Regions from separate parts of the Atlantibacter sp. MEI4A-1023 genome, predicted to be linked through region 1. Evidence: predicted binding sites of a transcription regulator. Region 1 holds the regulator's gene; the other holds the start of a gene.
What was found. Region 1 encodes ArgR, which controls arginine synthesis, uptake and breakdown. Its sites were predicted from a motif close to ANTGAATAAAAATACANT; they were not measured.
Positions count from the first base shown of each region.

Region 2: the regulator ArgR is predicted to act here: its motif matches at 2,659-2,676, upstream of argA (amino-acid N-acetyltransferase).

Region 1 is NZ_CM149568.1:477,214-482,530, reverse strand. Features, by position in the region: gene degS (outer membrane-stress sensor serine endopeptidase DegS) at 1-728, shown strand, start outside; gene mdh (malate dehydrogenase) at 785-1,723, opposite strand; gene argR (transcriptional regulator ArgR) at 2,146-2,616, shown strand; gene yhcN (peroxide/acid stress response protein YhcN) at 2,976-3,239, shown strand; gene yhcN (peroxide/acid stress response protein YhcN) at 3,336-3,602, shown strand; gene ACVV26_RS02345 (barstar family protein) at 3,658-3,936, opposite strand; gene ACVV26_RS02340 (NAD-dependent succinate-semialdehyde dehydrogenase) at 3,966-5,317, opposite strand, start outside.
Region 2 is NZ_CM149568.1:893,122-898,438, forward strand. Features, by position in the region: gene recD (exodeoxyribonuclease V subunit alpha) at 1-1,283, shown strand, start outside; gene argA (amino-acid N-acetyltransferase) at 1,293-2,624, opposite strand; gene amiC (N-acetylmuramoyl-L-alanine amidase AmiC) at 2,856-4,118, shown strand; tRNA gene ACVV26_RS04220 (tRNA-Met) at 4,204-4,280, opposite strand; tRNA gene ACVV26_RS04225 (tRNA-Met) at 4,434-4,510, opposite strand; tRNA gene ACVV26_RS04230 (tRNA-Met) at 4,663-4,739, opposite strand; gene mltA (murein transglycosylase A) at 4,944-5,317, shown strand, end outside.

The sequences.
Region 1 (5,317 bases):
TCTTTGAAGCGCTGCTGGTCGGCTCTGACAGCCTGACCGATCTGGCGGTTTTAAAAATCAACGCCACCTCGCTGCCCATCATTCCGATTAACGGGAAACGCATGCCGCATATTGGCGACATCGTGATGGCTATCGGCAACCCCTATAACCTGGGGCAAACCATTACCCAGGGGATAATCAGTGCCACGGGTCGTATCGGCCTTAACCCGTCCGGGCGGCAAAGCTTCCTGCAAACCGATGCCTCGATTAACCACGGTAACTCCGGCGGTGCGCTGGTGAACTCGCTAGGCGAACTCATGGGCATCAATACTCTGTCGTTTGATAAAAGCAACGACGGCGAAACGCCGGAAGGAATTGGCTTCGCGATCCCCACGCAGCTGGCGACCAAGATTATGGATAAGCTGATCCGCGATGGCCGCGTGATCCGTGGTTATATCGGCATCGGCGGGCGGGAAATCGCGCCAATGCACGGTCCGGCGGTGGGCATCGATCAGATCCAGGGGATTATCGTCAACGAAGTGACCCCGGACGGCCCGGCGGCGCATGCCGGTATTCAGGTCAATGATGTGATCGTCTCAGTAAACAATAAACCCGCTATTTCGGCGCTGGAAACCATGGACCAGGTGGCGGAGATTCGCCCCGGCTCGGTCATCCCGGTGGTGGTGATGCGTGATGATAAGAAACTCACGCTACAGGTCACCGTTCAGGAATATCCGGCGACCAACTAACAGACGAAAAAAAACCGGAACTGATGTTCCGGTTTTGCTTTCAGAATCCACGACGATTATTTGTTAACGAACTCTTCGCCCAGGGTGATGTCTTTTTTCAGGGTATCCAGCATGCCTTCCAGCGCCTGCTGTTCAAACGCGCTCAGGGTGCCGATACTTTGACGCTCTTCAATACCGTTTTTACCCAGCAGCAGCGGCTGAGAGAAGAAACGCGCGTGTTCGCCGTCGCCTTCTACATAGGCACACTCAACCACGCCTTTTTCGCCCTGCATTGCGCGAACCAGAGACAGACCGAAACGCGCCGCCGCCTGGCCCATCGACAGGGTTGCCGATCCGCCACCCGCTTTGGCTTCTACCACTTCGGTGCCCGCGTTCTGAATACGTTTGGTCAGGTCAGCCACTTCCTGCTCGGAGAAGCTCACGCCTGGGATCTGGGACAGCAGCGGCAGAATGGTCACGCCAGAGTGGCCGCCGATCACCGGGACTTCAACCTCGGTCGGCTGTTTGCCTTTCAGTTCCGCTACAAAGGTGTTGGAGCGGATGATATCCAGCGTAGTCACGCCGAACAGTTTGTTCTTATCGTAAACACCGGCTTTTTTCAGCACTTCCGCTGCGATAGCAACAGTGGTGTTTACCGGGTTGGTGATGATGCCGATGCACGCTTTCGGGCAAGTGGTGGCAATCTGCTGCACCAGGTTTTTAACGATGCCCGCGTTGACGTTAAACAGGTCAGAGCGATCCATACCCGGTTTACGCGCCACGCCTGCGGAAATCAGCACCACGTCTGCGCCTTCCAGCGCCGGAGTCGCGTCTTCGCCGGAGAAGCCTTTGATCTTCACCGCGGTAGGGATATGGCTTAAATCAACCGCGACGCCGGGGGTAACCGGTGCGATGTCGTAGAGGGAGAGTTCTGAACCTGAAGGCAGTTGGGTCTTGAGTAGAAGGGCAAGCGCCTGGCCAATACCACCGGCCGCGCCGAGGACTGCAACTTTCATCCTAAACTCCTTATTATGATTTGCAATTAAAGTGCCGTTACTCCTTTGGTGGCGACCATGATTATCCAGGGCGGAAGTCATTACAATCTTTTCACCTTCAGATTGAGAAGTCATACCGGCTCTTTATGGCACAGACCTCACGCACATCAGGAAAATAGCCGGATCGCTACCGAAGCAACATATCAACAGGCGGTTACATTACACCCTCTTCATTCATCAAAACAACATCATTTTTATAACAATTGATTTACTTAATGGCTTATTTTCGAGTCGTGACGCAGGCATGTTCTCCAATAACAAAATTTGATAAAATCCGCCGCTTTCATAACATTATTTCAGCCACATTTTCGGCCTGGGATTTGCATAAAAATTCAGATAAATGCATAATAATGTTGTTTCTTTGGCCAGATTGTAGGTGACTTATGCGCGGCTCGGCAAAACAAGAAGAATTAGTCAAAGCTTTCAAAGCGTTATTAAAGGAAGAGAAATTCAGTTCTCAGGGAGAGATTGTCCAGGCGTTGCAGGACGAAGGTTACGAAAACATTAACCAGTCCAAAGTCTCTCGCATGCTGACCAAATTCGGTGCGGTGCGTACACGCAACGCCAAAATGGAGATGGTCTACTGCCTGCCAGCGGAACTGGGCGTACCAACCACGTCCAGCCCACTCAAAAATCTGGTGCTGGATATTGATTACAACAATGCGGTGGTGGTGATCCATACCAGCCCGGGTGCGGCGCAGCTGATTGCGCGTCTGCTCGACTCGTTGGGTAAAGCAGAAGGTATTCTGGGCACTATCGCCGGGGATGACACTATCTTTACTACCCCCGCGAGAGATTTTTCGGTTAAAGAACTCTACGAAGCCATTCTGGTACTGTTCGAACAAGAACTGTAAGCCTTCTCTTCTACCGCCGCGCCCGCGGCGGTTATTATTAAATACCCCCTTTAATTTCCTCTCCAGCCGTTACGTCTGCGCGCTCAACGTTACATAGTCATTACATCTTTTCTAAAAAGCACAAATCATCAAATTTACCTATTTTCATGAATTTATTAGCATTATTTTTTATAAACGCACTAAACGTTAATTTTTTATAACGACAGGGAATAAAAAATCCGTTTCTGGAAACAAAGTTTCATTGTAAATAATTAGCGTGGTATTAATTTTCAACGTTATTAGTGTATACTTGATTTTGTGATGAGGGTCACGAAATGAGACCCCAAAGATAAAGATAAAAATACGACGAGGTAACGATCATGAAAATCAAATCAACCGTAGCCACCTTAAGCCTACTTTCAATGCTCTCCTTTGGCGCTTTTGCCGCAACGTCTATCGACGCGCAACAAGCCCAGGGTCGTCAGTCACTCGGCACCGTTACTGTCTCTTCCGTGACCAGCTCACCGATGGACATGAACGAAATGCTCGATCAGAAAGCGCAGGAAAAAGGCGCATCCGCCTACCGCATTATCGAAGCGCATTCTGGCGACGAATGGCACGCCACTGCTGAGCTGTACAAATAAGCATTAACCCTGTTTCACCTGCATACATACATTCATTCTGTGGTCCGTACAGTGACTTCGCCTGCCGACCACAGAAACTCAAACGAGGAAATGACGATGAAAACCAAATTTACCCTTGCTGCAGTGACTCTGGCTTCCCTGATGGCTTTTGGCGCAAACGCCGCCGTACAGCAAGTTAGCGCACAGGATGCCCAAAACATGCAATCTATGGGCACCATCTCTGTTGCCCAGCACGGCAGCTCGCCGATGGATATGCGCGAAGCGCTGGCTGAAAAAGCCGATCAGAAAGGCGCGACCGCTTACCGCGTTATTGAAGCGCGTACCGGTGATACTTGGCACGCCACTGCAGAACTGTATAAATAAGAACCTCGTCGTCGTGTCCGACGACTTGCCCCAGTTCGCCTGGGGCTTTTTTCGGTCACGTGGAATGACGAATATTGAAGCGGAGTTGGCCTTCCAACTCCTCTTCTGCTTCATCAAACAGCAAAATCAGCGCGCCAAACCGCCGACGGTTCTCTTCCGATAAGTGAACAAATTCAATCTCCAGCGGCAACGGCAAATACCCTTCCGTCACCACCTCCCACAAGCTATCCAGATTATTCACCTGCTGCTTCGTTAACCCAAACGACCGGGTAAAGTCGCGATAAAAATCGGCCTGATCGGTGATTTCATCAAAGTCAAAAGTGTAGATTTGCATTGTTTGTCACCCATCGGTGTGGTCACAGGTTAGAGCCCGCCGATATGCAGGGTTTTCACTTCCAGATATTCGTCCAGCCCCAGTACCGATCCTTCGCGCCCCAGCCCGGATTCTTTCACGCCGCCGAACGGCCCCAGCTCGGTAGATACCGCGCAGTCGTTCACGCCGATCATTCCACTTTCAAGCTGCGAAGAGACGCGGAATACCCGCTGTAGATTCTGGGTGTAAAAATAGGCGGCCAGGCCATACGGCGTATTGTTGGCGCGTTCAATCACCTCTTCTTCGCTGCTAAATCGGAAGCAGGCAGCCAGGGGACCAAAGGTCTCTTCCTGGGCAAGTTTCATGTCATCGGTGGCATCAATCAGCACCGTCGGCTGCCAGAAGTTGCCGCCAAGATCGTGCGCTTTCCCGCCTGCCAGCGCTTTCGCGCCTTTCGCAAGCGCATCTTCCACATGCTCGCGGACTTTATCCACGCCGGCTTTCTCAATCAGCGGCCCGACAATCACGCCCTCTTCCAGACCATTGCCCACTTTCAACTGCTTCACCGCCTCGGCCAGTTGGTTCACGAAGCGGTCATAGACGCCATCCTGAATAAAGAAGCGGTTAACGCTGACGCACACCTGCCCGGCGTTACGGAATTTATTGGCGATCGCGCCTTTCACCGCCGCATCAATATCCGCGTCGTCAAACACGATATACGGCGCATTGCCTCCCAGCTCCATGGAGACTTTTTTCATGGTTTCCGCCGCGTTGCGCACCAGGGTTTTACCCACTGCCGTCGACCCGGTGAAAGAGATTTTGCGCACCTCATGGCTTTCCATAATGGCGTCGCTGATTTCTGATGTTTTCCCGGCTACCGCATTCAACACGCCATCCGGAATGCCCGCTTTTTTCGCCAGCGCCAGCAGCGCAAACGCGCACAGCGGGGTGTTATTGGCGGGTTTAATCACGCCGGTACAGCCTGCCGCCAGCGCCGGACCGAGTTTGCGGGTCAGCATCGCCATCGGGAAGTTCCACGGGGTGATCGCCGCGACCACGCCAACCGGTTCACGGGTCGCCAGGATGCGTGAACCCGGTTTAGCCGGCGGGATAATCTCGCCGTTGGCGCGTTTCGCCTGCTCGGCAAACCACTGGATAAAACTGGCGGCATAGTCCACTTCGCCTTCCGCTTCTTTCAGCGGCTTGCCCTGTTCGAGGGTCATTAAGCGCGCCAGCCAGCTTTTATTTTCGTTAATCAGCTCAAACCAGCGGTACAGTAACGTGGAACGCTCTTTCGCCGTCTTTTTCCGCCAGGCCGGGAACGCCTTACTGGCCGCAGCGATAGCTGCCTGTGTCTCTTTCTTACCCGCTTTCGCGACTTTCGCAATCACTTCACCCGTCG
Region 2 (5,317 bases), 420 kb from region 1:
CTACCGTAGCAAAATTGCTGGCTGCGCTGGTTCAACTCAGTGAGACGCTGCCTCGCATTAAGCTTGCGGCACCGACCGGTAAAGCCGCAGCCCGGCTCACCGAATCCCTGGGCTCAGCGCTGGCTGGTTTACCGCTCAGCGACGCCCAAAAAGCGGCATTTCCCGATGATGCCAGTACCTTGCACCGCTTGCTGGGCGTGACGCCGGGCCGCCAGCGGGCGCGCCATCACGAATCTAACCCGCTACATCTGGATGTGCTGGTGGTGGACGAAGCCTCGATGATTGACCTGCCGATGATGGCGCGTTTAATCGACGCATTGCCGCCCCATGCGCGGGTGATTTTTCTGGGCGATCGCGATCAACTGGCCTCGGTGGAAGCGGGTGCGGTCCTCGGGGATATCTGCCACTACGCTCATGATGCCTACACGCCGGCGCGCGCCAGCGAGTTAAGCCAGTTGACCGGCTGTTCCGTACCACACTCTGGATCCACCGCCGCCTGCGAGCTGCGTGATGCGCTGTGCCTGCTGCGCACCAGCTACCGCTTCGACAGTTCGTCAGGCATCGGGCAACTGGCGCAGGCGGTGAACTGTAGCGACCATCACGGTGTAAACCAGGCTTTCGCCAACGGTTTTACCGACATCTGCCAGAAGCCGCTCAACGGCGGCGAAGATTATGTGACCATGATTGAGGATGCGATCGCGGGCTACGACCGTTTTTTGAAACAGGTTAAAGCGCAGGCCGAGCCCGCCGATATCCTGCGCGCGTTTAGCGAATTCCAGCTGCTGTGCGCGTTGCGCGAAGGGCCTTATGGCGTAAGCGGGCTTAACGAGCAGCTTGAACAGGCACTGGTGCGTAAGCGCAAAATTACCCGTTCGGCACATTCAAAATGGTATGAAGGAAGGCCAGTGATGATATCCCGCAACGACAGCGCGCTCGGGCTGTTTAACGGCGATATCGGCGTGGCGCTTAATCGCGGGCAGGGGCTGCGGGTCTGGTTCCCGCTGCCGGACGGCACCATCAAATCAGTGTCGCCCAGCCGCATGCCGGATCACGATACCGCCTGGGCGATGACCGTGCATAAATCCCAGGGCTCGGAGTTCAAACACGCGGCACTGATTTTGCCGAATCAATATGCGCCAGTGCTGACGCGCGAGCTGGTGTATACCGCCATTACCCGCGCCCGTGAGCAATTGTCTTTGTACGGCGATGAACGCGTGCTGCGCCAGGCCGTCACCGCCCGTACCGAGCGGCGCAGCGGGCTGCTGACGCATTTCTCGCAGTAGCGAAAGGGGTTATGTCAGGTCTGCCATCAGCACTTTTGAACGGCGCTGGTAGTTGTACATCTCTTTTTTGCTTTCCGGCAGCGAATCAATGTCCACCGGCGTGAAGCCGCGCTCCTGGAACCAGTGAATGCTACGCGTTGTCAGCACAAACAGCTTGCTCAGGCCGATCTGTTTGGCCTGGCTGGCAATACGCTCCAGCAGCACTTCGCCGCGTGACGAACTCCGGTAGTCGGGATGCACCGCCACGCAGGCCATTTCACCGATTTTCTCTTCCGGGAAAGGGTAGAGCGCCGCGCAGGCGATGGTCAGGTTATCGCGCTGGATGATGGTGAATTTGTCGATCTCCATTTCAAGTTGCTCGCGCGAACGACGCACCAGAATGCCCTGCTGCTCCAGCGGGCGGATCAGTTCAAGAATACCGCCGATGTCGTTAATGGTGGCGCGACGAATTTGTTCGGCGCTTTCCATAACAATCTGGGTGCCAATGCCATCGCGGGAGAACAGTTCCTGTAACAGCGCGCCATCCTCCTGATAGCTAATCAGGTGGCTGCGCCGCACGCCGCTGCGGCAGGCTTTCACCGCGCCGCGCAGGAATCGCACCGTACCGGAATGGTAGTCGCCCGCCGCTTCCAGTTCATCGATTCGCGCCTGGGCATCGTTAGGGAACAGTTCGGAAATAATGTTCCCCTCGCTGTCGGTCACGCCCTGGGACGAGCAGAAGCCGATCATTTTTTCCGCTTTCAGTTTGCTGGCAAGCTGCGTGGCGATCTCTTCAGAAGTAAGGTTAAAGCTTTCGCCGGTTACGGAGACCGCAACCGGCCCCATCAGGACAATCGCGCCGTTATCTAACTGGCGGTTAATTGCCTCATCGTCGATACGGCGAATCCGCCCGCTGTGGCAGTAATCCACGCCATCATCCACGCCCAGCGGCTGAGAGATAATAAAATTACCGCTGACCACGTTGATATGCGCGCCCTGAAGCGGCGTATTGCCGAGGCTCATGGAGAGGCGCGCAGTGATATCGAGCTGTAACAGCCCGGCAGCCTGCTTAACCAGTTCCAGCGTTTTGGCGTCGGTAACGCGGGTATGTTTGTGGTAAATGGGCTCACAGTGGTGCGCAGCCAGGTTGGCATCGATTTGCGGGCGAGCGCCATAGACCACGACCAGGCGAATGCCCAGGCTGTGAAGCAGGCCTATGTCATTAACAATGCTGGAGAAGTTTTCATGCTCAATGGCTTCGCCGCCCAGCATGATGACAAACGTTTTACCCCGGTGGGTATTAATATAAGGGACAGAATGACGAAACCCCTGGACCAACTCGGTTCTACGTTCCTTCACCACGGCAAACCCTCTCAATGCATGTTTATTCGTAAATAGTGTATTTTTATTCTTTTATCGCCTCTGGCGCAAGCGGCTTTTTTACCCAGGCCTAACCCACGTTAATCTTAAACAGCCCGCGTGCTCACAATGTTTACCCTTTTATAGATGACAGGCCGGACGCCATTCGCTAAAGTTTTTGGTCCAGATTTTAAGTTGTTATGCCAGTGACAGATTTTAGTGCTCGGGAGAGGCATGTCAGATTCCAGTAAATTATTTAGTCGCCGCCAGTTAATCAAAGGGGCAGGCGCGATGTGGTTATTAAGCGTAAGCCAGCCGGGCTTTGCCGCGAGCAGCCAGGTGATCGCCGTTCGTGTGTGGCCAGCTTCCTCTTATACCCGCGTTACGGTGGAATCTAACCGGCAAATCAAATACCGCCAGTTCGCGCTGAGCAATCCGTCGCGCGTGGTGGTCGATCTTGAAGGGGTGAATCTGAACTCGGTGCTCAAGGGCGTGGGCAACCAGATCCGGGCTGATGACCCGTATATCCAGTCAGCGCGCGTCGGCCAGTTCGATCCCAAAACCGTGCGTATGGTTTTTGAATTAAAACAGAACGTGACGCCGCATCTGTTTGCGCTGGCACCGGTGGCGGAATTTAAAGAGCGACTGGTGATGGACCTGTATCCGGTGAATTCCAACAGCGAACAGGATCCGCTGCTGGCATTGCTGGAAGATTACAACAACGGCGAACTGGATAAGAAAGTGCCACCTGCCGGAACCAGCAACACCGGCCCGCAACCGGGCAAGGCCGGGCGCGACAGGCCGATTGTGATCATGCTCGATCCGGGGCATGGTGGGGAAGATCCCGGTGCTATCGGCAAATATAAAACCCGGGAAAAAGACGTGGTGTTGCAGATTGCCCGCCGTTTGCGCACGCTCATTGAGAGAGAGCCGAATATGAAGGCCTATATGACGCGTAACGAAGACGTCTTTATCCCGCTGAAGGTGCGCGTCGCTAAGGCGCAAAAGCAGCGCGCCGACCTGTTTATTTCTATTCACGCCGATGCGTTTACCAGCCGTGCGGCGCGAGGCTCGTCGGTGTTCGCGCTATCGACCAAAGGCGCGACCAGTACCGCCGCGCGTTATCTGGCGCAAACCCAGAACGCCGCTGACCTGGTGGGTGGGGTGAGTAAAAGCGGCGACCGCTATCTCGATCACACCATGTTCGATATGGTGCAGTCGCTGACCATTTCCGACAGCCTGAAGTTCGGCAAAGAAGTATTGAACCGCATGGGGAAAGTGAACCAGTTGCATAAGAACCGGGTCGATCAGGCCGGGTTTGCAGTGCTGAAAGCCCCGGACATCCCGTCGATTCTGGTAGAGACGGCGTTCATCAGTAATATCGAAGAAGAGCGAAAACTGCGTACCGCTGCATTTCAGCAGGAAGTGGCGGAGTCGATTCTGGCGGGAATTAAAGCCTACTTTACCAGCGAGGCGACGCTGGCGCGGCGAGGATAAACGTTGATGCCGCGGCGCTTGCGCTGCGGTAACTGATTTTTTCAGACGTCAGAAACAAAAAAACCCCCGAACGGGTGTTAGATATTGGTTGCGGGGGCCGGATTTGAACCGACGACCTTCGGGTTATGAGCCCGACGAGCTACCAGGCTGCTCCACCCCGCGTCCGATTCTGCTGCGCATTTCAAATCACATGTGCGCTGGCTTTCCTCGTTCACCTTAGTCACTTACTTATGTAAGCTCCTAAGGATTCACTGCGTCGCCGCCTTCCTGTGATTCGAACTGCTTTGCAGAATAATACTTCTCTACATTTTAATTTGGTTGCGGGGGCCGGATTTGAACCGACGACCTTCGGGTTATGAGCCCGACGAGCTACCAGGCTGCTCCACCCCGCGTCCGATTCTGCTGCGCATTTCAAATCATATGTGCGTTGGCTTTCCTCGTTCACCTCAGTCACTTACTTATGTAAGCTCCTAAGGATTCACTGCGTCGCCGCCTTCCTGTGATTCGAACTGCTTTGCAGAATAATACTTCTCTACATTTTAATTGGTTGCGGGGGCCGGATTTGAACCGACGACCTTCGGGTTATGAGCCCGACGAGCTACCAGGCTGCTCCACCCCGCGTCCGTGGATGCGCACTATACTCCGCTGACATTTCGATGCAACCCTTTTTGTAACAAAACCGCTGATTTTGGCTCTCCCGGGCTAAATATCTCGCCAGGTGCGCAATTTTTAGACGTTATGGCGATATTGGGCTGAGTGCGCATTTCATTAGCCGGAACGGTTTGCTATCTTCGCCTGCACGGCGCGGTAATCTGAGACTCAAGAATGAAAGGACGTTGGACAAAATTTTTACTCACAGGGGCGATGGTCGTAGTACTTGCCTCCTGTTCATCAAAACCGACCGATCGCGGTCAGCAATATAAAGACGGCAAATTAAATCAGCCGTTCTCTCTGGTTAACCAGCCCGACGCCATGGGCGCGCCGATTAACGCTGGGGATTTTGCCCAGCAGGTGACTGAAATTCGCAATGCGTCGCCGCGCCTGTATAACAACCAGAGCAACGTCTACTCGGCGGTTCAGCAATGGCTGCGTTCCGGCGGCGATACGCGCACCATGCGCCAGTTCGGCCTTGATGCCTGGCAGATGGAAGGCGCGGATAACTACGGCAACGTCCAGTTTACCGGCTACTACACGCCGGT